DNA from 3 places in the Arthrobacter sp. NPDC057009 genome. Region 3 is predicted to be linked to each of the others. Evidence: riboswitches for the same ligand, from Rfam matches in the RefSeq annotation. Region 3 holds a riboswitch; each other region holds the start of a gene.
What was found. A riboswitch is a leader RNA that binds a small molecule or an ion and turns the genes downstream of it on or off. The one in region 3 is predicted to bind S-adenosylmethionine.
Positions count from the first base shown of each region.

Region 1: another riboswitch for S-adenosylmethionine. It lies ahead of ACFTR6_RS15205 (DUF1737 domain-containing protein); the one in region 3 lies ahead of ACFTR6_RS06280 (bifunctional o-acetylhomoserine/o-acetylserine sulfhydrylase).
Region 2: another riboswitch for S-adenosylmethionine. It lies ahead of ACFTR6_RS01295 (aminotransferase class V-fold PLP-dependent enzyme); the one in region 3 lies ahead of ACFTR6_RS06280 (bifunctional o-acetylhomoserine/o-acetylserine sulfhydrylase).

Region 1 is NZ_JBHUSB010000014.1:73,692-83,522, forward strand. It holds gene ACFTR6_RS15190 (PLP-dependent cysteine synthase family protein) at 1-105, opposite strand, end outside; gene ACFTR6_RS15195 (aromatic amino acid ammonia-lyase) at 102-1,775, opposite strand; gene ACFTR6_RS15200 (NtaA/DmoA family FMN-dependent monooxygenase) at 1,780-3,075, opposite strand; SAM riboswitch class IV at 3,296-3,410, shown strand; gene ACFTR6_RS15205 (DUF1737 domain-containing protein) at 3,424-3,732, shown strand; gene ACFTR6_RS15210 (rhodanese-like domain-containing protein) at 3,729-4,139, shown strand; gene ACFTR6_RS15215 (O-succinylhomoserine sulfhydrylase) at 4,141-5,349, shown strand; gene ACFTR6_RS15220 (YegP family protein) at 5,640-6,032, shown strand; gene ACFTR6_RS15225 (DUF1905 domain-containing protein) at 6,099-6,533, opposite strand; gene ACFTR6_RS15230 (AMP-binding protein) at 6,477-9,086, shown strand; gene ACFTR6_RS15235 (aspartate/glutamate racemase family protein) at 9,103-9,756, opposite strand.
Region 2 is NZ_JBHUSB010000001.1:270,371-280,201, forward strand. It holds gene aroA (3-phosphoshikimate 1-carboxyvinyltransferase) at 1-426, shown strand, start outside; gene ACFTR6_RS01285 (ribosome small subunit-dependent GTPase A) at 410-1,525, shown strand; gene hisN (histidinol-phosphatase) at 1,592-2,404, shown strand; SAM riboswitch class IV at 2,578-2,691, shown strand; gene ACFTR6_RS01295 (aminotransferase class V-fold PLP-dependent enzyme) at 2,727-4,133, shown strand; gene ACFTR6_RS01300 (class I SAM-dependent methyltransferase) at 4,235-5,014, shown strand; gene ACFTR6_RS01305 (metal-dependent transcriptional regulator) at 5,025-5,738, shown strand; gene ACFTR6_RS01310 (fluoride efflux transporter FluC) at 5,745-6,200, shown strand; gene ACFTR6_RS01315 (fluoride efflux transporter FluC) at 6,197-6,562, shown strand; gene ACFTR6_RS01320 (MFS transporter) at 6,549-7,937, opposite strand; gene ACFTR6_RS01325 (hypothetical protein) at 7,960-8,322, shown strand; gene ACFTR6_RS01330 (hypothetical protein) at 8,431-8,565, shown strand; gene ACFTR6_RS01335 (S1C family serine protease) at 8,654-9,637, opposite strand.
Region 3 is NZ_JBHUSB010000004.1:141,818-151,648, forward strand. It holds gene ACFTR6_RS06255 (amidohydrolase family protein) at 1-642, shown strand, start outside; gene ACFTR6_RS06260 (DeoR/GlpR family DNA-binding transcription regulator) at 767-1,555, shown strand; gene ACFTR6_RS06265 (histidine phosphatase family protein) at 1,608-2,288, opposite strand; gene ACFTR6_RS06270 (CPBP family intramembrane glutamic endopeptidase) at 2,427-3,206, shown strand; gene ACFTR6_RS06275 (VOC family protein) at 3,317-3,955, opposite strand; SAM riboswitch class IV at 4,084-4,200, shown strand; gene ACFTR6_RS06280 (bifunctional o-acetylhomoserine/o-acetylserine sulfhydrylase) at 4,244-5,560, shown strand; SAM riboswitch class IV at 5,666-5,781, shown strand; gene ACFTR6_RS06285 (homoserine O-acetyltransferase) at 5,797-6,954, shown strand; gene ACFTR6_RS06290 (MFS transporter) at 7,143-8,525, shown strand; gene ACFTR6_RS06295 (alcohol dehydrogenase catalytic domain-containing protein) at 8,672-9,790, shown strand; gene ACFTR6_RS06300 (LysR family transcriptional regulator) at 9,817-9,831, opposite strand, start outside.

The DNA of each region.
Region 1 (9,831 bases), on a different contig from region 3:
CGGAGTGTTCCCCACCCGGGCCAGCACTGCGTCGGCGTCCCCGGCCGGATCCACTATAGGGCCCACATGCCTCGGCTGGCGGCCGCTCCCCGTCACGGTGGTCATGATTCTCCTCGCGCATAGTTTGGACCGCCGTCATCCGGCCCCCGGTCACCGTCGGTGTCCGGGGACGGCGTCTGCAATTCGAACAGTCCTGCCAGCAAATCCCCCAACTCCTTCCTTGCAGCCTCCACCAGCACCGCCGCCGGCAACTGCCCGGCGAGCAGCTCCGACAGCCGCCGCACCACGGCGCCGGTTCCTGAGCCCAGCTGCCGGGTTACGGCCTCGCGCAGGTCCGTGTCCTGCGCCTCAGCCAGCAGATAGGAAGCGGTCAGGGCCTCGATGGTGAGGAGCTTGGCCGCGGCCTCGACTGAGCGCTCCAGCTGCTGGAGGGCAAGCGGAGCCAGCGTGGAGTGGTCCTCCACATCGGCGGACAGGGTGGGGGCTCCCAGTGTTGCGGGCGCCGCCAGGAACTTCAGCTCGGCCAGCAGGCCTGCGGCCGAGTACCAGAGCAGTCCCGGCAGGTCTTCGGACGCGAGCGGCGTGCCTGCCCGGGCCGCCTCGAGGTTGAGCTGCCGGATCAGTCGCTGCGGCGGATAGAGCTTGGCGATGCGCCGCTCGCTGCTGATTCCGACGTGTGCCAGCCCCAGCCGCAGCGCCTCGAACGCCAGGGCCAGCTGCATCGGCTGGAAGTTGCCACCGGACACCATCCGGCCCGAGGGCACGTCCGCCAGCGGGTTGTCGCCCCGGCCGTTGAGTTCCACCTCGAGCGCCTCGGCCAGGGCGGCCACCTGGGCACGGAACGCGCCGTGCGTCTGCGGCGCGGCGCGGAAGGACAGGGCGTCCTGGACGGACACCTGCCGCCGCGGGTCGTCCAGCCAGCCGCCGCGCACCAGGCGGCGGACGTTGGCCGCCGAGACGCGCTGGCCGTCCACGGCCTTGGCCGACTGCACAGCCGGCGAGAAGGGACTGAGGTTCCCGCCGCCGTCGTACCTTGCAGTGGCCTCCAGCGACAGCGCCAGCGCAGTGTCCGCCAGATCGGCGAGCCAGCGGATGCGGCGCAGCTCCAGCGCGCCCGCACCGATGGAATAGGAGTTGGCGCTGACCAGCGCCAGGGCCTCCCCCGGCGCCAGGACCAGCGGTTCCAGCCCGGCGGCGGCGAGTGCCTGCCCGCCGTCGAGCAGGCCGCCGTCGGGACCCAGTGCCTGTCCTTCCCCGATGGCGACGGCGGCAACCGCCGCGAGCTGCGTGAGGTCCGATGAGCCGACGGACCCGTCGCGCGGAACCGCCGGCACCACACCCCTGTTCAGCAATTCGGCGTAGAAACGGGCGGTTTCCGGGCGCACGCCCGAGCCTCCCCGGGTGAATCCGATGAGCCTGGCCAAGATGAGGGCGCGGACCTCATCACGGGCCAGCAGTCCGCCCACGCCGCTGTGGTGGTAGCGGATCACCTGGAGCTGGTAGTCGAGGATGGAGTCCTGCTCCACGGCCGTGTCCCGGCCGGAGCCGAGCAGGGTGTTGAGGCCGTAGACCCGGTGGCCGGAATCGATGGCCGCCTGCACCACCTCACGGGACAGCCCCACGAGCTCCAGGGCTTCGGCGCTGAGGACCACCTCCACGCTCGGATCGGCCGCTGCGGCGGCCAGGTCGCCGGCCCGGATGCGGGCCGTCCCGATCAGGAACGTGCCGCGGCTGATGCCCGGCGCCAGTCCGTTGCTTTCCCCGGCCATTGCCATGGCGCTAAAAGTCCAGCAGGTTCCGGCGCAAGCCGCCGTCGCCGTAGCTCGTCCGCAGCAGTCCCCGCCGGCGCAGCACGGGCGCCAGCCTGTCCAGCACTCCGTGGATGGTGGCCGGGTCCACGAAGCCGGAGAAGAGGAACCCGTCGCCGCCCACTGCGGTGCCGGTTTCCTCGAGGTAGTCGGCGATCTCATCGGCCGTTCCGATGATGCTGTCGCCTGCACCGCCGCTGCGGGCCTGCAGGATCTGCCGCAGCGTGGAACCCGGCGGTGCCGCCTTGGAGAAGTGCTCCAGCGTTCCCTGGTTGCTGTTGGTGCTCAGTTCCGGGAGGGGTGCGTCGAGGTCGAACTGCTTGAAGTCGATGACGGAGAGGTAGGAGATGGAGTTGAGCTGGCTGTCGATGTCCCGCTGCGTGAGCTCCCGGCGCGCGGCACGCAGTTCCTCCGCTTCAGCCCGGGATCCGGTCACGGTGGGTTTCAGGACGAACAGCACCTTGACGTCGTCGGGGTTCCGGCCGGCTGCGGCGGCCTCGGCTCGGATGGAGTCCCGGTAGGCCTTCATGCCGTCCGCGCCGCGGGCCAGGGCGATCGCAACGTCCGCGTTCGCACCGGCGAAGGCCTTGCCCCGCGGGGAGGCCCCGGCCTGCACCAGCACCGGCTCCTCCGGCAGCGGCGCGGTGTTCAGCGGTCCCCGGACTTTGAAGAACTCCCCGTCGTGGTGGATGGGCCGGACTTTGGTGTGGTCCGCGAAGATGCCCGCCCGGGCGTCCTCCACGATGGCGTCCGGTTCCCAGCTGCGCCAGAGCTTGCGGACGACGTCCACGAACTCCTCGGCCTTCTCGTAGCGGAGGTCGTGCTCGATCTGCTGGTCCAGTCCGTAGTTCTGCGCGGCAAGGTCGCTGCCGGAGGTCACCACGTTCCAGCCAAGCTGGCCGTTGGAGAAGTGCTGCAGCGTGGCCAGCAGCCGGGCCGCGGTGAAGGGCGGATAGAAGGACGCGCTGATGGTGGGCACGATGCCCAGGTGTTCCGTGGCGGACAGCAGGTACGGCACCAGCGCCAGCGGATCGTGTTTGGGCGCAAAGGACGCCTGCGCCAGTGAGACCTCCGCGCTGCCGCCGTAGGTGTCGGGGACGGTCAGCGAGTCCTCAATGATGAACAGGTCCAGCCCGGCCCGCTCAAACTCGCGGACCGCGTGCTGGTAGGGGGCCGGTTTCTTCCAGTCGTAGCCGATACCGTAGCCGGGTGTCCCCCAGCCCTGGACCCCGAAGCCATGGCCCACAAACCATCCAAAGTGCAGCATGGGAGTCACTGTATTCGCGGTCGAATCATTCACTGCGGCCTGGTTTCATCCGGCGTTACGGCGGTTCATCTCCCGTCATTATCCTCCCGGCCGCGGGCTTTGTAACGGCAACGCGAGCAACCCGGGCAGTCCCATGGATCAGGGAAAGTCGCGGGGTCCGTTACGGAAGATGACGACGGCGGCGGTGCGCGCCGCCGTCGTCAGTGTTACTTTTTTCGGGAGTAATGAGTACCGGCATTAAGCCCTGACTGGCCGGTCGGCAACCCTCCTTCCACGGCGGGGTGCCTCAGGTGAATACTCGGCATATCGACCACTTCGAGCTGCAAGCGTGAGAAAAGGAGATCCGTCGTGTCAGACGCCCCCGCCGTTGCAACGCTGCCGTCCCAGCAGGATAAACCTGAGGAAAAACTGTCCTACCGCCTCATCACGGGGCCGGACGACCGGGCGTTCTGTGAGCGCATCTCGGCAGCCCTGGCCGAGGGATACGTGCTGCACGGCAGCCCTGCCGCCACCTTCAACGGCACCACCGTCATCGTGGCCCAGGCCCTCATCCTGCCGGCAGCGATCGCCACCGCAGACGCCGCCGTCGCCACCGCCGTGGACCAGCTGGACTCCGACGAGGACCTGAGCGCGGAAGTTTACGAGGGCCACGCATGAGCTACGCCGGAGACATCACTCCGCAGGACGCGTGGGCCAAGCTTGAGGAGGGCGCCATCCTGGTGGATGTGCGCACCGAGGGCGAATGGGCGCACATCGGCATTCCCGACACCAACGCCACGGAAAATGATCCCCTCTTCATCCAGTGGACCTTTCCCGGCGGCATTCCCAACCCCGACTTCGTCGAGCAGCTGAAGCAGCAGGCCCCCGAGGACACCCGGGTGGAGCTGCTCTTCCTGTGCCGCTCCGGCCAGCGCTCCATCGCTGCCGCCACCGCCGCAACGCAGGCCGGTTTTACTGCCTACAACGTCCTCGAAGGCTTCGAGGGCGAGCCCGACCGTTACGGTGAGCGCACCGTGAACGGCTGGAAGAACCGCGGCCTGCCGACGAACCTGGGAAAGAACTAAATTGACCTTTAACCACGACGCCGCCGGCTGGAGCCCCGATACCCAGGCCGTCCGCGGCGGGCTTGACCGCACCAATTTCCAGGAGACCACCGAGCCTGTCTTCCTGAACTCCGGATTCGTCTACGAGTCCGCCGCCGCCGCCGAGCGCGCCTTCACCGGCGAAGACGAGCGCTTTGTCTACTCGCGCTACGGCAACCCGTCGGTGGCCACCTTCCAGGAGCGGCTCCGCCTCCTCGAAGGCACTGAGGCGTGCTTTGCGACGGCGTCCGGCATGTCCGCCGTTTTCACCGCGCTGGGTGCCCTGCTGGGCGCCGGGGACCGCGTGGTCGCAGCCCGCTCGCTGTTCGGTTCCTGCTTCGTGATCCTCAACGAAATCCTGCCGCGCTGGGGCGTGGAGACGGTGTTCGTGGACGGCCCGGACCTCGAGCAGTGGCGCGAAGCCCTCTCGGTGCCCACCACGGCCGTCTTCTTCGAATCCCCGTCCAACCCGATGCAGGAAATCGTGGACATCGCGGCGGTGAGCGAACTCGCCCACGCCGCCGGCGCCAAGGTGGTGGCGGACAACGTCTTCGCCACCCCGCTGCTGCAGCGCTGCGGAGACCTCGGCGCGGACGTGATCGTCTACTCCGGCACCAAGCACATCGACGGCCAGGGCCGCGTGATGGGCGGAGCGATCCTGGGCACCAGGGAATTCATCGACGGCCCGGTCAAGCAGCTCATGCGCCACACGGGCCCGGCGCTCTCCGCATTCAACGCCTGGGTCCTCACCAAGGGCCTGGAAACCATGTCCCTGCGCGTGAACCACTCCTCCGCCACCGCGCTGCGCCTCGCCGAATGGCTGGAAACCCAGCCTGCCGTGAACTGGGTCAAGTACCCGCTGCTCAAGTCGCACCCGCAGTACGACCTGGCGGCCAGGCAGATGAAGGCCGGCGGCACCGTCCTCACGCTGGAACTTGCGACGACGGCCGGCCAGTCGGGCAAGGAAGCCGCCTTTGCGCTGCTGGACGGCCTGAAGATCATCGACATCTCCAACAACCTGGGCGACGCCAAGTCCCTCATCACCCATCCCGCCACCACGACGCACCGGGCCATGGGGCCGGAAGGACGCGCCGCGATCGGGCTCAGCGATGGCGTGGTGCGGCTGTCCGTCGGACTGGAGGACGCGGACGACCTCATCGCGGACCTGGAGCAGGCGCTCAAACAGATCTGACGTTACTTCCAATGGCGGGCTGTGAACGCGCGCTGCGCTGCACGTCCCTTCGTTTCGGGCGTCCTTGAGAACGGAGCCCGGGGGCGGTTTAGTGGGTGGACCAGCAGGGTTTACCCAGGGTTTACATGGACGGTCTTGTAGGGTCCATATGCACTGGGCAGACTCTAATAACACCGATGAGCCGATCAAACCCCTGTCGGTTCAGCCCATCCAAGGACAGACGCAGCGATGCGTTCGGGGCCGTGGCCGCGAAGACGCTGCGCGCAGCCTCCCTGACCGGAAGGAACATCATGGCCGGAGTATTTGAAGTTTTTGTTGACGCCGACTCCCAGTACCGGTTCCGGCTGATGGCTCCCAATGGAACCGTGCTGGCCGTCTCCGCACCTTTCGAGGACAAGCGCGCGGCTGCCGCGGGCATTGCCGACGTCCGCGAATGCGCCGGGACGGGGCTCGTCACGGACCTCTCGCCGGCAGCACCGAAGGTTCAGGAAGCCTCCGCGGCAGTTCCCGCGCCGGTGCCGGCCCAGACTCTCTCGGCCCAGACTCTTCCAGCCCGCTCCGGCCACGGCCGGCAGGGATTCGGCAAGAAGCGCACCCCGGCCGAGGCCTCGGGCACCAGCAGCGCGGCGCACTGGAGGCCGTCAGCCCCCGCAGCCCCGGCCCGCTGGACCGGCGCCGCCTAGCCGACTGCTCTGGGGACCTGCTCTTGGGGGCCTGTTCCTGGCGGGACTGTTCCTGGCGGCCGCGGCTCAGGTGGTGATGACGACCAGCCGGACATCGACGTCGTCGCCCGCGGCGATGCGGGCAGCAGCCCGCACAGCCCGCTTGACCGGCAGCAGGTACGAACCGCTGCCGGTGTCCGGAAAGATCGAGGTCTGCCACTGGTGGCCCGCAATGTCTGCCGCCACCTTCACCGAGCCGAACCCCCTGCGGAACCCCGCGGACTCCTCACGGATTTCGTCCGCAATATCCACGGGCAACGTAATGAAATGCCAGGCGGATTCGCCCGGATACAACCATAAAGGGGCTCTGAACTCGTAAGACTCGCTCACGGAGCGAGTATGGCATGCCGTAACAGGCCAGGGAATGGTTTTACTTAGGTAAGCCTTAACTACTATCCTCTTCCGGTGACCACGCAGCTTGATTTCGCGCGGGTGCCCTTCGCCGCCGATCTCGCAGGCCACGGGGACAGGCCCGCAGTTCTTTCAGACAATTTCACCCTCACCTACCGGGGACTGGCCGACAGGGTTGATGCCCTCGCCCTCCGCCTGGGCAGCCAGCGCCGCCTGGTGGCACTGGCTGCCGCGAACGACGTCGACTCCCTGGTGGCCTACCTCGCCGCCCTGGTTGCCGGCCACCCGCTGATCCTGCTTCCGGAGGACAAGCCGGCGGCACTGGAATCCCTGGTGGCCGCGTACGACCCCGACGTCGTGCTGCGATCCGCCAACGGAGAGATCCTGTTCGAGGAGCGCCGGGCCGGCAGCAGGCACGAGCTCCATCCGGACCTGGCGCTTCTGCTCAGCACTTCCGGGTCCACCGGCTCGCCCAAGCTGGTGCGGCTGTCCGCCAACAATCTGCAGGCCAACGCGGAGTCGATTGCCGAGTACCTGAACATCGGCCCGGCAGACCGCGCGGCAACCACCCTGCCGATGTCCTACTGCTACGGCCTGTCTGTGATCAACAGCCACCTGCTGCGGGGCGCGGGCCTGGTGCTCACCGACCTTTCCGTTGTTGACCCCTGCTTCTGGGAGCTTTTCCGTGCCCGCGAGGCCACGGCGTTCGCAGCCGTGCCCTACACCTTTGAACTGCTGGAACGTGTGGGCTTTGACGGAATGGACCTGCCCTCACTGCGGTATGTCACGCAGGCCGGAGGCCGGCTCGCCCCGGACCGCGTACGGAGCTATGCCGAACTCGGCCGCCGGAAGGGCTGGGAACTGTTCGTGATGTACGGCCAGACCGAGGCCACGGCCCGGATGGCCTATCTTCCTCCCGGGCTGGCTGCCGAGCACCCCGGCGCCATCGGCGTCCCGGTGCCGGGCGGCGCATTCCGGATCGAGCCGGTCTCCGGCCTGGAGCACGGCGAACTCGTCTACACCGGGCCCAACGTGATGCTCGGCTACGCGGAAACCCCGGAGGATCTGGGCGCCGGACGCACGGTCCACGAACTCCGCACCGGCGACCTGGCCAGGCTGCATCCGGCAGGCGTCTATGAAGTGGTGGGGCGGCGCAGCCGGTTCGTCAAAATCGTCGGGCTCCGCGTGGACCTGGGCCAGGTGGAGCGCATCCTGGCCGACCTCGGCGTTGCGGCGGCCAGTGCGGGCACCGACCAGGGGCTCGTCGTGGCGGTCGAGGGCAGCCACGACACGCAACTGCTGGCCAAGGTCCTCGCCCAGGGCATCGGGCTGCCCCGTGCGGCACTGGAGCTGCACGCCGTCGAACATCTCCCCCGCCTGGCCACCGGGAAGGTGGACTATCCGGCGGTTCTTGCCCTCTCAACCCGGGCAGTGCCCAAAGCAACGCCGTCCAAAGCAGCATCGGCGAAAGCAGCATCGGCGAAAGCAGCGCCGGACGGCCGGGATAACGGCGGCTCCCCCGCGGTCGACGACGTGCGGCGGATCTTCCGGGAAACCCTGGAGTGTGAGGACATCGCCGACGGCGACACGTTCGTCTCGCTCGGCGGTGACTCGCTGTCCTACGTGGCCACCTCCGTCAGGCTGGAACAGTTGCTGGGCCGCCTCCCCTCCGACTGGCACGTGACGCCGGTCCGGGACCTGGAACAGCAACAGGGCCGGAAAGCCGCCGGCAGGATGCGGCGGTTCTTTGCCCCGCTTGAGACCAGCATCGTGCTCCGGGCCGTGGCGATTGTGCTCATCGTCAGCACCCACGTCGGGCTGCTGACCTGGCCGGGGATGGCGCACGTGCTCATGGCCGTGGCCGGGTACAACTTCGCCCGGTTCCAGCTTGGCGGGGAACGGCTCCCGCGGCTCAGGCGCCAGCTCAGCAGCCTGGCACGGGTGGCGCTGCCCAGCATTGCGTTCATCGGCGTGGCGTACCTGCTGACCGACAAGTACACCCTGGCCAATATCCTGCTGCTGAACTCCGTTGTCGGTCCCGAAGAGGTGACCACGCAGTGGCACTTCTGGTTCATCGAGGTGCTGGTCTACATCCTGCTGGGTATGGCGGCCCTGTTGGCCATTCCCTGGGTGGACCGGGCGGAGCGGCGGTTCCCGCTGCTCTTTCCGCTTGCCCTCACCGGCCTGGCCCTGCTCTCCCGCTACGACATCGTTGATCCCGGCATTCCCCACCCGTCACCCACACTGTGGCTTTTCGTTCTTGGCTGGGCCGTCGCCCGGTCCCGGACCGCGCTTCAGCGCTGCGTGGTGTCGCTCCTTGCGGTCCTCACGGTTCCCGGCTGCTTCTTCGGGGACACGAATCGGGAGCTGACCCTCGCTGCCGGCCTCCTGCTGCTCACGTGGCTGCCCGCCATCCCCGTTCCCAGGGGGCTGCAGCGCCTGACGGTGCTCCTGGCCAGCGCTTCCCTCTATGCGTACCTCGTGCACTGGCTGGTGTACCCGCTCCTGGCCGGCACCAGCCCGGCGCTTGCCGTGGCCGCATCGCTCGTGGCCGGGGTGGCCTACTGGGCGCTGTGCACCCGCGCCGTGGGCATGGTAAGCCGGCGCGGCTGGGGCACTCTCCGAAGCAGGTTCCCGCGGCCGGCCGTTCCAGGGAGCTCCTGACTCCGGCGGCCCGGTTTCAGACGGACTGCAGTTCGCGGAAAGCCACCGCGGAGATGAGCATGGAGCCGGCAGCCGTGACGGGATCGATGACGGGAATCCCCAGCCTGCGCCGCAGGACGTCCGCCATGCCGATGCTCGTCAGCCCGGTGCTGGCCTCCAGAATGACGTCGGCTCCGGCGTCCACGAGCATGTGGGCGGCCGCGAGCGCGTCGAAGATGCCGGTCGGCAGCAGGAAACCGTCGGGCGTCTCCACGCTCTCGGCGCCGTCGATCAAGAGCATGCGGTCACCCAGGGCATCGGAAATGGGCCCGGGCACCGAGTGCTTAAGGCCGAGCACGCCCACCCGGCCGCCGAAGGCAAGGGCCGCTGCAGCAGCCGCCGAGCCCGCACCGATCACGGGGATGTTCAGCAGCGCCCGCACCTCCGGCAGGCCGGGATCGGCGGCGCAGCTGATGACCAGCGCGTCTACGTCCGAGGCCATCTCCAGCGCGAGCTCCACCACTTTGGGCACCGCACGCTGCAACGAGTCGGGGTCATGGACTCCGGAGGGCTGGTCCGGGATACACCGCGTGGTCACGTCGAAGCCGAAGGTCTCGCGGAGCAGCTTCCCGTGCGAGTTGAGCACCCGGCGGTCGCTGGTGGTCAACTCCCTGATGATTCCTACGCGCATGGTCCCGGTCCTTCCCCCGTGCGACTCCTGTGATGCCACCACACTAACCAGCGGACATTTCAGGTGGTTTACCGG
Region 2 (9,831 bases), on a different contig from region 3:
GACTTCGCCGAAACCAGCGAACTGGCGCCCACAGTCGCCGCGCTCTGCGCCCTGGCATCCGGACCGTCACGGCTGAGCGGCATCGCCCACCTTCGCGGACATGAAACGGACAGGCTCGCCGCGCTCGTCACCGAGATCAACCGGCTCGGCGGCGATTCAGAGGAAACTGCCGACGGACTCATCATCCGGCCTGCGGAACTGCACGCCGGCGTCGTCCACAGCTATGCGGACCACCGGATGGCCACCGCCGGAGCCATCCTCGGGCTGGCGGTCAGGGGCGTGGAGGTGGAGGACATTGCCACGACGTCCAAGACCATGCCCGATTTCCCCAAGCTGTGGGCGGACATGCTCGCCCAGCGGGGCAGCGGTGTGACCAACAGTGCTGTTACCAATACCGCGGGGACCACCGGTGGCACGCAGCACTGATTCCTGGGACGAGTCCGACGTCCGGATCCGGCCGAACAAAAAGGGTTCCCGGCCCCGGACGAAGGACCGCCCAAGCCATGAGGATGCCGTCACCGGCCGGATCATCACCGTGGACCGGGGCCGCTACACCGCCGTCGTCGGCGAGGACTCGGGCCACGAGCGGACGGTCATTGCCGCTCGCGCCCGCGAGCTGCGCCGCTCCCCCGTGGTGGCCGGAGACTTCGTCTCCCTCGTGGGGGACGTGTCCGGCTCGCCGGACACCCTGGCCCGGCTGGTGAAAATCCAGGACCGCAAGACCCTGCTGCGCCGCAGCGCCGACGACACCGATCCCGTGGAACGCGCCGTCGTCGCCAACGCCGACCAGCTGGTGGTGGTTGTGGCCGCCGCCAACCCGGAACCCCGCACCGGCTTCATCGACCGGGCGCTGGTGGCAGCCTACGACGCCGGGATCGAGCCGCTGCTGCTCGTCACCAAAGCGGACGTCAAGGATCCGACCGAGCTGCTGAGCAACTACCGGCACCTCGACTTTCCGGTGATCATCAGCCGCACTGCCGATGCCGACGCGTCCGGCATCGACGCCCGGTCCGACGACGGCCTCTCCGCCCGGCTCGACGTTGCCGCCGTGTCCGATCTCCGCGCCCATCTGGACGGCAAGGTGACGGTGATGCTGGGCCATTCCGGCGTCGGAAAATCCACCATGGTCAACGCGCTGACGGGCGCCGAACGGGCCACCGGCGGCGTGAACGCGGTGACGGGCCGCGGACGGCACACGTCGTCGTCGGCCCTTGCCCTCAAGCTCGCCGACGCCCCGGCGGGCAGCTGGATCATCGACACGCCGGGCATCCGCTCCTTCGGACTGGCGCACGTCGATCCGGACCGAATCCTGCGTTCCTTCCCCGACCTTGAGCCCGGCACGGAGGCCTGCGAACGCGGGTGCAAACACGACGCCACCGCCGTCAACTGCGGCGTGGACGCGTGGGTGGAAGCCGGCCACGCCGGCCCCTCGGGAGCAGCACGGCTCGCGTCCCTGCGCCGCCTGCTGGGCACCGACCCGCGCGCTGAGGCCCAGGAAACCAAGGAACTCGGCAGCGTCGGCTAGCCGCCCCCGGCGCTGTCCGGCCGCTGCCTCCCCGCCGTGCCGGGCCTTTGAGGGTAGTTTGGAACCATGACCCAACCCGCTTCAACGTACAACGATGACCTGCGTCTTGCCCATGTGCTGGCCGATTCCGTGGACGACCAGACCATGAGCCGGTTCAAGGCACTGGACCTTCAGATCGAGACGAAGCCAGATCTGACGCCGGTCACCGATGCGGACAAGGCCGCCGAGGAGTCAATCCGCGGCCAACTGTCACGCTCCCGTCCCCGTGACGCCGTCCTCGGTGAGGAGTTCGGAAGTTCCGGCCACGGTTCCCGCCGCTGGATCATCGACCCCATCGACGGCACCAAGAACTTTGTCCGCGGGGTGCCGGTCTGGGCCACGCTGATTGCCCTCGTCGACGAGGGAGAACCTGTGGTGGGCGTTGTCAGCGCCCCGGCGCTCGGCAAGCGCTGGTGGGCGGCCAAAGGCGCCGGCGCCTACTCGGGCCGATCCCTCGCGGCCGCCACCCGGCTCAAGGTGTCCAACGTGTCCAGCCTGTCCGACGCCTCGCTTTCCTACTCCAGCCTCGGCGGCTGGAAAGACCGCGGCAACCTTGAAGAGTTCCTCCAGCTGACCGAGGATGTGTGGCGCACCCGCGCCTTCGGCGACTTCTGGTCCTACTGCATGGTGGCCGAAGGGGCCGTGGACATCGCCTGCGAACCGGAACTGAACCTGTACGACATGGCGGCGCTGGTGCCGATCGTGACGGAGGCCGGCGGCCGTTTCACCTCCCTCGAGGGCACGGACGGCCCGTTCGGCGGCAACGCCCTGGCGACCAACTCGATCCTGCACTCGGAAGTCCTGAAGCGGCTGAACCCGCAGCTGGACGACCTGCTCTAGGTTTTCTCCCACCACCGCCCTGGCGCTGAACATTACGACGGCGGCCGCCCGCTTTTGGGGGCGGCCGCCGTCGTTTCTTCGGCAGCAGGCCCTATATCCGGTTCGCGTAATAATCCGCTTAACATTCCAACCGGCTTTTTCATCGCCTCTGCCGATGTCCTAATCTCGTAACAGGTCACGAGTGCCAGCGCTAAACCCCGGTTAGCTGGCCGGCAACCCTCCATTCGCGGTGGGGTGCCCCGGGTGACGACCAGGCCGATCCGGAACGGACCCGGCAAGCGCGGATCCCCGTCACACGGGGTCCTTATCCCAGTGAGGTCCCATGACGACTGCCATCATTGCTTCCACCCCCGACGCCCTCGCGCTGGACGGCCGGTTCGCCGCCGCCCGCCGCCCCCTGGCCGCCGTCACCGGCGCAGAGATCCAAGCCCCGCTGATACAGGGCGGCCACGTCCGCTACGCAAACCTCGACTATGGCGCCTCCGCCCCTGCGCTGTCGGTCGTCTCCGCGTACCTCAACGAGATCCTGCCGTTCTACGCGAGCGTGCACCGCGGCGCCGGCTACGCCTCGCAGATCAGCACCTCCGTGTACGAGAACTCGCGGAACATCGTGCGCGAATTCGTGGGGGGCCGCGCCGATGACGCTGTCATCTTCACCCGGAACACCACCGACTCCCTCAACCTGCTGGCCGGCTGCCTGCCCGTGGAGGACCACCACCACACGGGCGAGGTGCTGTACCTGGACATCGAGCACCACGCCAACCTGCTGCCGTGGCAGGGCGTGCCGCACCGCAGCGTGGTGGCCTCCGAAACGCTTGAAGCCACCATCGCCAGCCTGCGTGCCGAACTGGAGCACGGCGACATCAGCCTCCTCGCCGTGACCGGCGCCTCCAACGTCACGGGCGAAATCCTCCCGATCCGCCGCCTCGCCGCGCTGGCCCATGAATACGGCGCCCGCATCGTGGTGGACGCCGCCCAGCTCGCGCCGCACCGCCGCGTCAACATCGCCGCGGACGACGTCGACTACCTCGCCTTCTCGGGCCACAAGCTCTACGCCCCCTTCGGGGCCGGCGTCCTCATCGGCCGTCCCGACTGGCTCGACGCCGGCACCCCCCACCTCGCCGGCGGCGGCGCCGTAAGCGAGGCCCGGCTCGACGGCGTCAGCTGGGCCACCGGCCCCGCCCGCCACGAGGGCGGCTCACCGAACGTCCTCGGCGCTGCCACCCTGGCCCGGGCAACCCAGGTCATCGCCGCCCTTGATCCGCAGGAATGGCACGCCCATGAAGCCGGCATCCGGTCCTTCCTGGTCGAGGGACTGCGCCAGATCGACGGCGTCACCGTCCACCAGATTTTCGCGGACAGCGACCCGGACGACGCCATCGGCGTAGTCAACTTCTCGGTAGAGGGTTACGACGCCGGCCTGGTCGCCGCCTACCTGTCGGCCGAACACGGCGTGGGTCTGCGCGACGGACGCTTCTGCGCCCACCCGCTGCTGAAGCGCCTCGGACTGCCGTCCGGGTCCCTGCGCGCCAGCTTCGGCGTGGGTTCACGGCTCGAGGACGCACAGCGGCTGCTCGCCGGCATCGAGGAGCTCCGCCGCTCGGGCCTCGGCTGGGACTACGTGGTGGACGCCGGGCGCTGGGTTCCGGCGAACGACACCCGCACCTACCCCGAGTGGGCGCCCAACACGCCCGGCACCGCCGGCGCCGCACCGTGTGTCCAGGACTGATCGGCATCCAGGACTAACCCGCACCCAGGACTAAGCACCTCCCGCTCCCCGTACGGTAAATTCGAAGGGTAATTTTCGACGTCGGTATAAGGAGACTGTGCGTGGCACGGGGCGGTCCCAAACTTCATCACGGCCGGCGGCAGGAGCTTGGACAGAGCTTCCAGGACGGCGGCGAGCACTACCACCGCGTCCGTCCGGGCTACCCGGAGGACTCCGCCAGCTGGCTTATTCCGGCCGGGGCCCGTACCGCCGCTGACCTCGGCGCAGGAACGGGCAAATTCACCGCGTTGCTGGTGGACCGCGGGCTCGAGGTCAGCGCCGTGGACCCTTCCCGGGACATGCTGGAGCAGCTGGGCCGTGACTGCCCCGCGGTCCATGCCGTGGTGGGGACCGCTGAGGAAACCGGGCTGCCCTCGGCGGCGTTCGACGTCGTCAGCGTTGCCCAGGCGTGGCACTGGTGCGATCCGCTGCGGGCCAGCACGGAGATTTCCCGCATCCTCAGGCCCCAGGGAGTACTGGGCCTGATCTGGAACCAGCTGGACACGTCAGTACCCTGGGTGCACCGGCTGTCGCGCATCATGCACGCCGGGGACGTCCACAAACCGGACTTCAGGCCCAGGATCGGCCCGGAATTCACCTCCCTGGAAAGCCACCTGACCAGGTGGGAGGATCCCGTCACCCCGGACGACATCCTCGAACTGGCCAAGTCCCGCAGCTACTACCTCGCGGCCAACGATGCCACCCGCGCGAAGGTGACCGGAAACCTGACCTGGTACCTGCACGAGCACCTCGGCCATGCCGACGGCGAGCTGCTGCAGCTCCCCTACCTCACCCAGACCTGGCGGGCGGTCAGGGCGGAACGCCGTGGTGGCAGCAGGTAGGCTTGAAGCTGTGAAGACCAGTACGCCCTCCTCCTCGATCGAGGACTACGTTAAGGTCATCTATTCCTTCACGGAATGGCAGGACAAGCCCATCACCTCCACCCAGCTTGCACAGCGCCTCGGTGTGGCCAACTCCTCGGTCTCCGAGATGGTGCGCAAGCTCAAGGACCAGGGCCTGGTCCTCCACAAGCCCTACAGTGCCATCACGCTCACGCCCCAGGGTGTCCGGCTGGCCCTCTCCATGGTCCGCCGGCACCGGCTGATTGAGACGTACCTGGTCAAGGACCTCGGCTACAGCTGGGATGAAGTCCATGACGAGGCTGAGCAGCTGGAGCATGCGGTCTCGGACACGTTCATTGAGCGGCTGGCCGCCCGGCTGGGCAACCCGTCCAGGGACCCGCACGGCGACCCCATCCCCTCGGCTGACGGAACTGTCAGGATGCCGTCCGCCCACCGGATGATCGAGCTCGATGACGGCCACACCGGCAGGATCACCCGGATCAGTGACGAGAACCCGGATCTGCTGCGCTACCTGGCCGCGGAACAGATCAGCCTCGATGCCGACGTCGAGGTGCGGGGCCGCAGGCCCTTCGGCGGCGCGCTCGTGGTGCGAATCGGGTCCCCCGGAACCAGCCGGGACGTTGACCTCGCCGACGAAGTGGCCTCCGCGCTCTGGATCCACAGCGACTCCGCCCACCCCGGCTGCCGCATGGCCGGCCTGTAGCCTCAGGTGCGGGTCCCCCTGGCAGGCCGCACCGGCACCGCCGCCGCGACCGGCTCCGGTTATGGCTGGCGGGTGTGGACAGCCGTGGCCGCCGGCGGACTGCTTGGCACGGAACTCCGGTACGCGCTGGGACTGCTGTTCCCCGACCGTCCGGGAGACCTGCCCTGGGCCACACTGGGCATCAATATCCTCGGCAGCTTCGTGCTGGCGGCCCTCACCACCATCTGGATCGCGCGTCCCCGCACCGCGTTCTGGCTCCGCGCCGCCGTCGGGCCCGGTGTGCTCGGCTCCTTCACTACCTTCTCCGCCGTCGTCTTTTCCGCGGACCAGCTGACCCGTGCCGGGCTGCCGGGCCTGGGGCTGCTCTACCTGGGGCTGTCCGTGCTGCTGGGGCTGGCGGCGGCGGCCGCCGGCTGGCGGACCGGCAAGGCAATCGGCGCTGCCCGTGAGGCTAATCCGTGACGGCGCTCCTCGTGGGTCTATTCGGCATCGGCGGGGCGCTGCTCAGGTTTGCCGTGGACGGCTGGCTGGCCGGCTACCCCTCGCCGCGGCGGCACTGGCCCTGGGCCACCCTGCTGGTGAACGTGGCCGGCTCGTTTGTGATCGGGCTGTCCATGGGGCTCACCGCATCGTTCGCCCCCGAATGGCGTTCCGCCCTTGCCACCGGGTTCGCCGGCGGGTTGACCACCTTCAGTTCCTGGACCACGGCAACAGTCCGGCTGGCCAGTGAGCGGCGCTACCTTGCCGCCGTCGTTAATGTCCTGGCCAACCTGCTGCTGGGCCTGGCTGCGGCGTGGGCGGGAATCGCGATCAGCGGCGGCTAGCCGGCGCGGGGTTGCGGATTCCGACGGCGGAGCAGGCCGCCCCCAGCAAGAGCAGCGCGGCGGTGGCCAGCAGCGCGCGGTGCAGGCCCGGCGTCGTCAGCTCCGGGCCGACGATGAAGCCCGTAAATGCGATGCACACCAGGCCCGCGATCCTCGAGACCGCGTTGTTCACGGCCGAGCCCACGCCGGCCTGCTTTTCCGGCACGGAGCCCAGGATGGCAGCCGTCAATGGTGCCACCGTCATGGAAAGGCCGAGGCCGAAGACCAGCTGCCCGGGCAGGATCTGGGTCCAGTAGTTCAGGGAGCCGCCAACGGACAGTGTCAGCAGGAACCCGGCGGCGCACAGCACGGGCCCGGCCGTCATGAACCAGCGCGGCCCGTACTTGCCGGCGAGTTTTCCAAAGAACGAGGCCAGCAGCATCAGGATCAGCGTGGAGGGCAGCAGCGCCAGTCCGGCGGTGGTCGCTTTCATGCCGCCCACCTGCTGGATATAGATGCCCAGCGCGAAGAACCCGAGGGAAAGGCCGCCGTAAATCGCGGCGGTGGCGATGTTGCCCCAGCCGAAGTTCCGGACCGTGAACATGCCAAGTGGCAGTAGCGGGGCGGCCGCGCGGGCTTCATGGATGAGGAAAAACACAGTGGCCAGGAGCCCGGCGGCCAGCGGCAGCCAGACCTGCGGGCTGCCCCAGCCGGCCGTGCCCTGCTCGATCAGTGCGTAGACCGGCCCGCCAAGCGCGATGACGGCCAGCAACGCGCCGGCAATGTCGATGCTGCCAGCGGCAGCGGGAACGGTGCCGGTCTTCCGTAGCCTTGCCAGCACGGGCCAGATGGCAGCCGCAGGCAGGACGTTGACGAAGAAGATGACCCGCCACGACAGCACGTCCACGGACAAGCCGCCGATCAACGGGGCCACGATGGCGGCGGCGCTTGTCCACGCCGACCATTTGCCGATGGCCGCCCCCTGGGCGCCGCTGTCAAAGTGGCTGACGATCAGCGCCAGCGAACTGGGAACGAGGAGTGCTCCCGCGACGCCCTGCAGTCCCCGGCTGACCACCAGCACTTCCCCGGACCACGCTGCCCCGCAAAGGACCGAGGTGAGGGCAAAACCGCCCAGCCCCCACTGCAGCACACGCACCCGTCCAAAGTGATCGGACAGCGAGCCGGCCGCCAGAATGAGCGCACCGAGTGTCAGGAGGTAGGCATCCACCACCCACTGCTGGATGCGGAGGCCGCCGCCGAGTTCCCGGCCGATGGCAGGCAGCGCCAGGCTGACAACGAAGCTGTCGAGGATCGCCATGAAGGACGCCACGATCGCGACGGCCAGGACCTGCCGCTGGAGGCGGGTCGGGGCAACCGTCTGGCTGGTGTCGCTCATGACTTACCGTATCGTGGACTGGATGATCAGCAGACGTGATGCGGCAATTGCCCTGGATGTACCACTGGAAATGGCCCAGCGCCACGGCATTCCAAAACACCTGACCGAAGCCGAGCTGGGTGAACTGCTGGACAATCCTCCTGCCTGGCTCCTCCAGTCCCGCGCCAACCGGACGGGAAAGAGGCCGGTGTGGGTGCATCTCACCTGCGCGGTCTGCGGGTACACCGAGGCGGCCAGGCCCAAGAAGTGGTGGCCGGAGTTCACGTACGTCATGTGTGCCCATCACCGCCCCTCCGAAGTCCCTCCGCCGGCGCCCGGTTCCGTCCGGAGCGAGTTCGACGGCGTGGGCACCAGGTTTGTGGGAATCGCCGACGTCGTGGGGTGAAAGTTTTTGCCGGTTGACTGTCAGGTCAGGCAGTTACATTTGGGCTGCAACAGGCGTAATTTACGTAGGGAGGGGCACCCTCCTGCCCCTCGGACGAGGGAGCACGCCATGCCGGACAAGACGCCGCACCAGCAACAGCAGAAAAAAGCGGGCAAGACCATTAAGCAGAAACGCGCGGACAAAAAGGCCAAGCACCCGATTGAGGGACCTGCAGACCCTGTCGCACATCTGAAGAAACGCTGATTGCCGGACAAGTCGAATACAGTCGGAGCGGGGCGGATACACCGTCCCGCTCCGGCTGTTTCCCGCTCCTCCCGGCTAAGGCCGCACCCTATCCCCAGTCCGCCATCTCGCCGGGAACTGCAGAAATGGCTGTTACATGTCCGTCGCGCAGGACGGCTATGTCCATCGGCACGCCGATGGCCTCGGCGAAGAGGAGCTTCTGCAGGCTCTCGGCGTTGCTGACTGCACGGGAACCAACGCGCAACAGAACATCACCGGGACGGAGACCTGCCTGTTCAGCAGGGGAACCGGCCAGCACCTCAACCACGCGCAGCCCCTCCCGCTGGCCGGTGCGGACCACTTCGCTGGTACCCAGCCGGATCGGCGTGCTCACCACGCCGAGGTAGGCGCGCCGGACTCTTCCGTCCGACAGGAGCGCAGAGATGATCCGGCGCGATGTGCTGTTGATGGGAACGGCCAGCCCCAGCCCGGCGCCGGCCACCGCAGTGTTGATTCCCACGATCCGGCTTCGTGCGTCGGCCAGTGCCCCGCCGGAACTGCCGGCGTTCAAGGCGGCATCGGTCTGGATGACATCCTCGATGACGCGGCGGTTGCGGCCTGCCCAGACGGGAATTGCCCTTCCGAGTCCGCTCACCACACCGGCCGTCACCGAGCCCGACAACCCCAGCGGATTGCCGACGGCAATCACAAGCTGCCCCACCTGTAGTGACTCGGCGTCGCCGAATTCGGCAGGAGCCACATGCGGGGCACGCCCCAGGAGCACAGCCAGATCGGACAAGGGATCCGCGCCCACCACCTCGAGGTCCGTACCGGAGCCGTCGGCGAAGACCGCGCGGCCTTTCTGGGTTCCGGCCACCACGTGGGCGTTGGTCAGCAGGTAGCCATCCTCAGTGAACAGGACCGCAGACCCGGCGTCGACCCGGAAGCGGCCGTTGCGCCGGTTTCCCGTCATCTCGATGGCAGCCACGTGGGGCGTGACGGTCCTGGCCACCCTGATGACCGTCTCCGAATAAGAGTCGAGGGCCGCGCCGTCGTCGACGGGTCCGGGCTCGTTGGCAGCCGCCGTGGGCATCGCTTGCCTCCCTACCGCAGGAATCGCACGATTCGTGATACCTGTCACAACCGCGCGGGCGAGGCAGGTAGTCCCGCCTTGGCTACGCCGTGGGTGAACGGCAGCGGCCAGTACTTTCCCAGGCAACAAAGTGGGGTTATAGGACAAAACGTGTGTATGGGATGGGGCTGCTTCCCAGTAACGGCGCGCGAATT
Region 3 (9,831 bases):
GAGCAGTCCCGCGCCGTGCTGCAGGCCAGCCGCGACGCCGGGCTGGGGCTGCGGGTGCACGGCAACCAGCTGGGGCACGGCCCTGGTGTCAGCCTCGCGGTGGAGTTCGGCGCAGCCAGCGTTGACCACGTGAACTATCTCTCGGAGCAGGACATCGCCAACCTCGCCGCCGGCTGGTCCGGCTGGGATGCCGCTGGAACGGGCAGCCGAGGAACAGACAGCCGCGGAACAGACAGCCGCGGAACAGTGGCCACCTGCCTGCCGGCCTGCGACCTCTCCACGCGGCAGCCCTTGGCCCCCGGACGGCAGCTGCTGGATGCTGGCGTGCCCATCGCACTGGCATCCAACTGCAATCCCGGCACCTCCTACACGAGTTCCATGTCCTTTTGCGTCACCACCGCAGTCCTACAAATGGGCCTGAGCGTGCATGAGGCCGTGCGGGCGGCGACGTACGGCGGTGCCTTGGCGCTGCGGCGCGAGTCCGGAAACGACGCCGACGGCGAACGCGCGGTGGGCTCGATCGCCGTCGGACACCGCGCGGACCTGCACGTCCTCAACGCCCCCTCCGCCACGCACCTCGCCTACCGGCCCGGCATGCCGCTCACCCACGCCGTTTGGCGCGCGGGGGTGCGGGCACGGTAGTGTCGGGCGGGGCCGTTTACAGCAGCCACCCTCCGCACCGTAGTGACGGAAGCTGATCATAAGAGGTCTGCTACAATCAAAAAACGTCATTTCTTGTGACGGTTTTGATTTTGAAAGGCCACGCATGACCCGCACCGACCGACTGACGGCCATCCTTGATCTCCTTGCCGAAGCCGGCCAAGTGGAAGTTGAGGAGATTGTCACGCGGCTCGGCGTCTCGCCCGCTACGGCCCGGCGCGACCTGGACAGCCTGGCCAAGCGGCGGCTGCTGACGCGGACCCGCGGCGGCGCCACCACGGGCGCTCTGGCCTATGACCTTCCCGGCAGGTACAACCGGGACGACCACGCCGTGGCCAAGCAGGAGATCGCCCTCGCTGCCTCGGCCCTCATCGCCCCGGGCATGGTCATCGGGCTGTGTGGCGGCACCACGAGCACCGCCCTCGCGCAGATCCTGGCCACCCGCGAAGATCTTAACTCGCCGTCGAACCAGCCCACGCTCACGGTGGTGACCAACGCCATCAACATCGCCTCGCAGCTTGCCGTCCGGCCCAACATCAAAGTGATGGTCACCGGGGGCATCCTCAACACCCGGTCGTATGAACTCGTGGGCCCGTACACGGACATCATCATGCAGAAGGTGGTGCTGGACATCGCCTTCATCGGGGTCAACGGCGTCGATGCCGAGGTGGGGCCCACCAACACGGGCGAGGCCGAGGCCACGGTGAACGCCCTGCTCGCCAGCCGGGCCAGTGTCTCCTACGTGATCGCGGACTCCTCGAAAGTGGGCCGCCGGGCGTTCGCCACCATGGACGGCTACGATTTCACCCGGCTCATCACCGACGCCGGCATCTCCGCGGCGGACAAGGCTGCGTTCGAGGCGCGCGGCACCGAAGTGATCGTCGCCGGCGCCTAAACCGGCGGCCGCCGGAAACCGGTGCCTAATCGGGCGCCCGGAATAGAAGGCGTCAGAAGATCACAGGAGGCGCGTCCAGCACCGTCTCGTCCACTCTCCGGTCCACCCACTGCGTGAACGGCGTATCGAGTTCATACTTGCCCTCGCCGTTGCGCACCAGCATGCGGATCTCGGCGTTATCCGGGTTGTTCAGCGACTCGAAGTACTCCACGGACCAGTGGAACCAGCGCATGCAGAACAGCCGCATCGTCAACCCGTGCGTGACCAGCAGGCTGTTGGGGGAGTAGTCCGGCTTGGACCAGTGCCGGTACAGGGTTTCCATGAAGGAGGAGATCCGGTCGTAGACGTCCGAACCGGATTCGCCTTCCCGGAAGCGGTAAAAGAAGTGGCCGTAGGCGTTGCGGAGCTCCTTCTGGTCCTCGATGTCGCCGGAGATCTGGAAGTTGGCCCAGTCCTGTTCGCGCAGCCGCGGTTCCTCGATCACCCGTTCCGTCAGGGAGCCCAGGTCCAGTGCCTCCAGGGTCTGGTACGCGCGCAGGTACGGTGAAACGTAGACGCTCACCTTCCGGCCGTCGAGCTCGCGCCGGACGCGCTCCCCGGCGGCCTTCGCCTGCTCCAGCCCAAGTTCCGTCAGCGGTATCCGGTAGTCGGGCACCCTGTTGTAGATGGAGGTGTCCGCGTTGGCGGCCGACTGGCCGTGCCGGATCATGATGATTTTCCCGGGAGCGCTCATAGCTCCCCAGCATAGGGTCACTGTGCAGGGTTACAGCGCAGCTGGACCGGCACCGACGGGCTGGACGGGAATGCACGACGGCGGCAGGAACAGGCAGGCTGACAGGAAAGTACCAGCGGGTGCAGGCAAGATAGGAACATGTTGGTTCCTTCCCGCCGCCGGCTGCGGTTTGAAGTCTGGATTGTCCTTGGGCTGTCGCTGGGGCAATCAGCCGTCTATTCCGTGGTGCAGCTGCTGGACAAGATGACCCGGGCGCCGCTGGCGCAGGGGACGTCCACGCTCAACAGGTCACAGAGCACCCGCGAATACTTCGACCTGACCTATCAGCTCCTGGACATCATCTTCGCCCTGGTGCCGGTCCTGCTGGTCATCTACTTCCTGACCGACCAGCGCCAGTCCAACTCCGGACTAGGACAGGACGGCGGCTCCGCCTTCCGGAAACTGGGCTTCAACTTTGCCAGGCCCGGCAAGGACCTGCTGCAGGGTCTCGGGCTGGCCGCCCTGATCGGCCTCCCGTCGCTGGGGCTTTATGCCGCCGGCCGCGCCCTCGGCATCACGACGGCGATCATCCCGAGCGGCCTGGACGCTTACTGGTGGACGGTGCCCGTGCTGATTCTGTCTGCCCTGCGCCACGCGGTCGTGGAGGAAGTCATTGTGGTGGGCTACCTGCTGGACCGGTTCGGCAAGTTCGGCTGGTCCGTACCCCTTGCGATCTTCGTTTCGTCGATGCTGCGCGGCACCTACCACCTGTACCAGGGGTTCGGGCCCTTCATCGGAAACGCCGTTATGGGCGTGGTGTTCGCGTGGGTCTACACGAAGACCCGCCGGGTGATGCCGCTTGTCATCGCGCACGCGCTGCTGGACATTGTCGCCTTCGTCGGGTTCAGCCTGTTCGGCAAGGCCGCCGGACTGGGCTAGGCCGGGCTGTTTTAATAGCCGGGCTGTATTAAAAAGTGATTCGGCCGCCATCGGCGGGTGACGTCGTTGGCACCCGCTGATGGCGGCCGAAGTGAAGGGCAGGAATCGCGTCAGATGGTGACGGCGCCCGCTGCGGTTTCGAACGTGACGGAGAGGATTCCCGGTGTACCGTGCGGGGCCACCCAGTTCACGGCGACGTCTTCCAGCGGCCGTTCCACGGGCTCGCCTAGCCACTCGGTCACGCGCTCGGCGGAGCCCGCGATCGTGAGGGTGGACATCTTCACATTGCTGTCATAGGCGTTGGACGGGTGCAGTTCCGGATCGCCTTCCCACTTCAGCATGTACGGAACCTGGGGGTCCGCGATGAGCCCCAGGATGCCGATCTGCTTCCAGATAAGTTCCCGGCCGTCAGGAAACTTGCGGTTGCCGTTGACGGCGGAGCGGCCGAGGCGCTCCTCGAACGGGGCGAGGTCGTCAACTTCGACGCACCAGCCCATCCAGCCGCCGCCCGCTGCGGACCGGGCCCGGACGGCCTGGCCGAACGGTGCCTTGTCCGACGCCGGGTGGTCCAGGACCTCAACGACCTCAAGGTACTTGTGGCCGGCCAGCGGGATGATCATGTTCCGGGTTCCAAACCGGGGGTGCACCCCGCCCTTAACGGCTTCGACGCCGAGGGCGGAGGAGATACGTTCGGTGGTGGCCGCGAGGCCATCGTGTTCACAGGCGTAAGAGACGTGATCCATGCGCATGCCCTCATCTTGGCACTTTGTGACGGGGCTCTCAGCTTAGGGTGCCCTAACATTGCGAAATGTCCAGCTTTTGACGAAATTCTTCACAAAGCTGTGCGCGAGGAAGGGCTGTTCCTACACTGATCGCAGGTCATGAGCGCCAGCGAAAAAAGCCCCGGCTCGCTGGCCGGCAACCCTCCACCGCGGCGGGGTGCCCCGGGTGAAGACCTGGCCGCGCGGCGCCCGCCGGGCGGCAAGCGCGGGCCTGTGCCGGGACCAGCACACGCCCCTTCAGCGTCAGGAGCCTGCATGTCCAACGCATGGTCATTTGAAACGCGCCAGATCCACGCCGGCCAGGTGCCCGACGGCGCCACCGGCGCACGCTCCCTGCCCATTTACCAGACGACGTCGTTCGTCTTCCCCAGCGCCGACAGCGCAGCAGACCGTTTCGCGCTCGCCGAGATCGCCCCCATCTACACCCGGATCGGCAATCCGACCCAGGACGCCGTCGAGCAGCGGATCGCCAGCCTGGAGGGAGGGCTTGCGGCGCTGCTCCTGAGCTCCGGCCAGGCCGCCGAAACGTACGCCATCCTCAATATCGCCGAAGCCGGGGACCACGTGGTGGCCAGTCCCAGCCTTTATGGCGGCACCTACAACCTGCTGGCCCACACGCTGAAGAAGTTCGGCGTCTCCGTTACCTTCGTGGCGGACCCGGACGACCTGCAGCAGTGGCGCGATGCAGTCCAGCCGAACACCAAGCTCTTTTTCGCCGAAGTGGTGTCCAACCCGCGGCAGGACGTCCTCGACATCGAGGGCGTCTCCCGGGCAGCACACGAAGCCGGCGTGCCGCTCATCGTGGACAACACCCTGTCCACCCCCTACCTCATCAGGCCGCTTGAATGGGGCGCGGACATCGTGGTGCACTCGGCCACCAAGTACCTGGGCGGACATGGGGCCGCCATTGCCGGTGTCATCGTGGATTCAGGAAACTTCGACTTCGGTAAGGACCCGGAACGATTCCCCGGCTTCAACACGCCGGACCCCACCTACAACGGCCTCGTCTACGCCCGCGACCTCGGCGCAGGCGGCGCCCTGGGCGCCAATCTGTCCTACATCCTGAAGGCGCGGGTCCAGCTGCTCCGCGATCTGGGCTCGGCGGTGTCGCCGTTCAATGCCTTCCTTATCGCGCAGGGCCTGGAAACACTGAGCCTGCGCGTGGAGCGCCACGTGGCCAATGCCGTGGCCGTGGCTGGCTGGCTTGAGGCCCGGGACGATGTGGAATCCGTCGCCTACGCCGGACTGCCGTCCAGCCCCTGGTATGAGCGCGGCCTGAAGTACGGGCCCAAAGGCACCGGCGCGGTGGTGGCCTTTACCGTGGCGGGCGGTGCCGAAGCCGGCAAGCGCTTCGTGGATGCCCTGGAACTGCACTCCCATGTGGCGAACATTGGCGACGTCCGCTCCCTCGTCATCCACCCGGCGTCGACGACGCACAGCCAGCTGACTCCGGAGCAGCAAAGCGTTGCCGGGGTTGCCCCCGGACTGGTCCGGCTGTCCGTCGGCCTGGAGCACATCGACGACATCCTTGCCGACCTCGATGCCGGATTCAGGGCCGCGAAAGGCGCCTGACGTCTCCGCCTGACCCTGTGGCTCCCGTCCCGTTTTCCGGCCGGGAGTCACACAGCCGTCACATTCTTCGCGCAGGCGTCCGCCTGTTTCGTACACTTGGCAACAGGTCATGAGTGCCAGCGACAGCCCCGGCTTGCTGGCCGGCAACCCTCCTTCCGCGGTGGGGTGCCCCGGGTGAAGACCTGGCCTGCCGGTCTGCTGACGGCGGGCAAGCGCGTAAGAAGAGGTAGTTACCTATGACGATTTCTGTCAGCCACACCGACGCTCCGGCCGGGAAGACGCCCGCAGGCGCTGTTCTGGATGGCCCCGTTCCGGACGGCACTGTCCAGTACCGCAGCATCGGCAGCCTGGAACTCGAAGCCGGAGGATTCCTGCCGGACGTGACCCTGGCCTACGAAACGTGGGGAACGCTCAACGAGGACGGTTCCAACGCCATCCTCGTTGAACACGCCCTGACGGGCAGTACCCATGTGACGCGCGGTGCCGGGGACGAGGAGGGCTGGTGGGAGCAGCTCGCCGGGCCGGGCGCGCCAGCGGATACTGACAGGTTCTTCCTCATTTCCATCAACATCCTGGGCGGCTGTTACGGGTCCACCGGGCCGTCGTCGCCTGCCCCGGACGGCAAGCCCTGGGGTTCACGCTTTCCGCTGGTGACCCTCCGGGACTCCACCGTCGCCGAGGCCAGGCTCGCCGACCTGCTCGGCATCAGCAGCTGGCACGCCGTCGTGGGCGGATCCATGGGCGGGGCGCGGGCCCTCGAATGGGCAGTCACCTTCCCGGAGCGGGTGCGCCGCTGCGGTGTCATTTCCGTCGGGGCCAGGAGCACGGCCGAACAGATCGCCTTCGCCCAGGCGCAGACCCTGGCCATCCGGCAGGACCGCCACTTCAACGGCGGCGACTACTACGGCGGCCCGGAACCCGCTGAGGGCCTGGCGCTCGCGCGGCGGATTGCCCACATTACCTACCGGTCCGCCTACGAACTCGATTTCCGGTTCGGCAGGAACGCCCAGGCGGCTGAGGAGCCGCTGCAGGCGGATGCCCTGGCAGGCCGCGGCCGCTACCAGGTGGAGAGCTACCTGGACCACCAGGGCAACAAGCTGGTCCGGCGCTTCGACGCCAACAGCTATATCGCCCTGACGGAGGCTCTCATGAGCCATGACGTCACGCGCGGGAGGGGGACGCTGAAGGAGGCCCTGGCCCGGGCCACCGCCGACTTCTTCATTGCCGCCGTGGACACCGACCGGCTGTACTTTCCCGCGCAGTCGCTCGAACTCGCCGAGGCGCTGCCGGGGAACGTTGACGTGCACATGATCGAGGCGCCGATCGGCCATGACGGCTTCCTCACGGAGATCGGCCAGCTGAACGGGCAGTTGCGCGCGCATCTGCTGGGCTGAGGCGTACTGACAAGTAGCCCACGCGCTGCTTTGTGCATTTATGCAGATGCGTTCTGCACTTTTTGTCGTTGAGCTTGCAGGCAATGGCAGACCATACTCGTGTGAACCGGCGTTTCGTGGTGTACCTCACACACGTTCGCCAAAGACGGTCCCAGTGGTGTCGATGAAGACGCCGAAGGAGTTTACATATGAGTACGGATCACTCCGCCGCAAGGCGTGCAGAGGAAACCGACGTTAAGGCCTCGGGCCTGAGAAAAGTTGTCACGGCCTCAATGGCCGGCACGGTGGTCGAATGGTATGAGTTTTTCCTCTATGCCTCGGCAGCAACTTTGGTGTTCGGCAAGATGTTCTTCCCCAATTCGGGGACGGAACTGGACGGCATCATCGCCGCCTTTGTGACCTATGCGGTCGGGTTCGTTGCCCGCCCCATTGGCGGCATCGTCTTCGGCCACTTCGGCGACAAGTTCGGCCGCAAGCAGCTGCTGCAGCTGAGCATCATCCTGGTGGGTGTCTCCACCTTCCTTATGGGCTGCCTGCCTACCTTCGCGCAGATCGGCTACTGGGCCCCGGCTCTGCTGGTGTTCCTGCGCTTCGTCCAGGGCTTCGCCGTGGGCGGTGAGTGGGGCGGCGCCGTGCTGCTCGTTGCCGAGCACAGCCCCAACAAGTCCCGCGGATTCTGGTCCAGCTGGCCGCAGTCCGCCGTTCCCATGGGCAACCTCCTGGCCACCGGCGTGCTGTTCACCCTTTCCTCCACCCTCTCGCAGGAAGCGTTCCTTGGCTGGGGTTGGCGCGTCGCCTTCTGGCTGTCTGCCGTGATCGTCATCATTGGCTACTACATCCGCACCAAGGTCCAGGACGCACCGATCTTCATCGAGGCCCGCAAGGAAGTCACGGTCGAGCACAAGGGCTACGGCGTCGCTGAAGTTTTCCGCCGCTACCCGCGCGGTGTCTTCACCGCCATGGGCCTGCGCTTTGCCGAGAACATCCTGTACTACCTGGTGGTGACCTTCTCCATCACGTACCTGAAGGTCGTAGTCCAGACGGACACCTCACGGATCCTCCTGCTGCTGCTGGTGGCGCACTTCATCCACTTCTGCGCCGTCCCGCTTGTTGGCAAGCTCTCCGACAGCTTCGGCCGGCGTCCGGTCTACATGGTGGGCGCCGTCCTCGGCGGAACCTGGGGCTTCTTCGCCTTCCCCATGATGGACACCGCCAACGACATCGTTATTCTGGCTGCCATCACCATCGGCCTGCTGTTCCACGCACTCATGTACGCGGGGCAGCCGTCGATCATGGCGGAGATGTTCCCCACCCGCATGCGCTACTCCGGCGTTTCCCTGGGCTACCAGGTGACCTCCATTGTTGCCGGTTCCATGGCGCCGATCATCGCCACATCGCTTCTGAGCAGCTTCAACTCCTCAACTCCGGTGGCCCTGTACCTGCTCGGCGCCTGCATCGTGACCGCAGTAGCCGTGTTCTTCCTCAAGGAAACACGGGGCATCTCGCTCCGCGACGTGGACGCCGCAGACGCCAAGGGCACTGCCGACCTTCTGGCGGCCGCCAAGAAGTAGCCGCCAGGCAAGCCGAACCGGAAGGGGCGCCACAACCCAGGCGCCGGCACCTTCCGTGGCACAACCGCCGACCCAGCTGCCCGGGCCCGCCACCATGCAGGCCCGGGCAGTTGGGCGTTAGCCATCAGATGAAGTCAGGATTTCCCATGAAAGCAGCCGTTCTTTATTCCACCGTTCCTTCCGGAACCGGCTACGCCGAAGCTCAGGCGCTCCGGATCGAGGAGTTGGACCGGCCGGAACCCCGCGCCGGAGAGCTGGGCATCGCCATCACCTACTCCAGCCTGTGCCACTCGGATCTCTCAGTGGTGGACGGTTCCCGTGTCAGGCCCCTTCCCATGGCGCTTGGGCACGAGGCCGTCGGGCGGGTTGAGGCTGTTGGGGAGGGCGTCGAAGGCGTCGCTGTCGGCGACCACGTCGTCCTGGTCTTCGTCCCCAGCTGCGGGGACTGCCGGGCATGCAAAGCCGGGCGGCCGGCCCTCTGCCACCGGGCAGCGGAAGTCAACGGTTCAGGAGACCTGCTGCACGGCGAGGCGCTGCTGCGGACACCGGCGGGGGAGCGGATCAACCACCACCTGGGCGTCTCGGCCTTCGCTGACTACGCTGTGGTAGCGCGGGAGTCTGTGGTGGTGATTGACGACGACGTCCCGGACACCGTCGCGGCGATGTTCGGTTGCGCCGTGCTCACCGGCATGGGCGCCGTGCTGAACACGGCCGCCGTCACGGCCGGGCAGTCGGTGGCCGTCTTTGGGCTCGGTGCCGTTGGGCTGTCCGCAGTCATGGCGGCGGCACTCGCCGGCGCCTCATCCGTGATTGCCATCGACCCCAATACGGGTAAGCACGGACTCGCGCTGAAATGCGGCGCCACCGCCGTTGGCACGCCCGAGGACGCTGCCCGCCTGATCGCGGAGGCAACGGGCGACGGCGTGGACACGGCCGTTGAGGCGGTGGGGTCAGCGAGGGTGATTGCCTCCTGCCTTGAACACGTGACGCGCGGAGGGGCAGTAGTCTCGGTCGGCCTGCCCCACCCGTCCGCCGAGCTGACGGTGCCCGCCCTGCAATTCGCAGGTGCCGGCAAGCGCCTGCTCGGGTCCTACATGGGCGATGCCGTCCCCGGGCGGGACATCCCGCTCTATCTCGGCTACTGGCGGGAGGGCAAGCTGCCGGTGGAACTGCTGCACACCGACTCGCGGCCGCTGGCTGAGATCAACGAGGGCCTCGATGCCTTGGCCGCCGGGCACGTCGTGCGGCGGCTCTTCCAGGCCTGAGGGCCAGAGCCGGGCTTCGGCGGAATTCAGGCCGCAAGCAG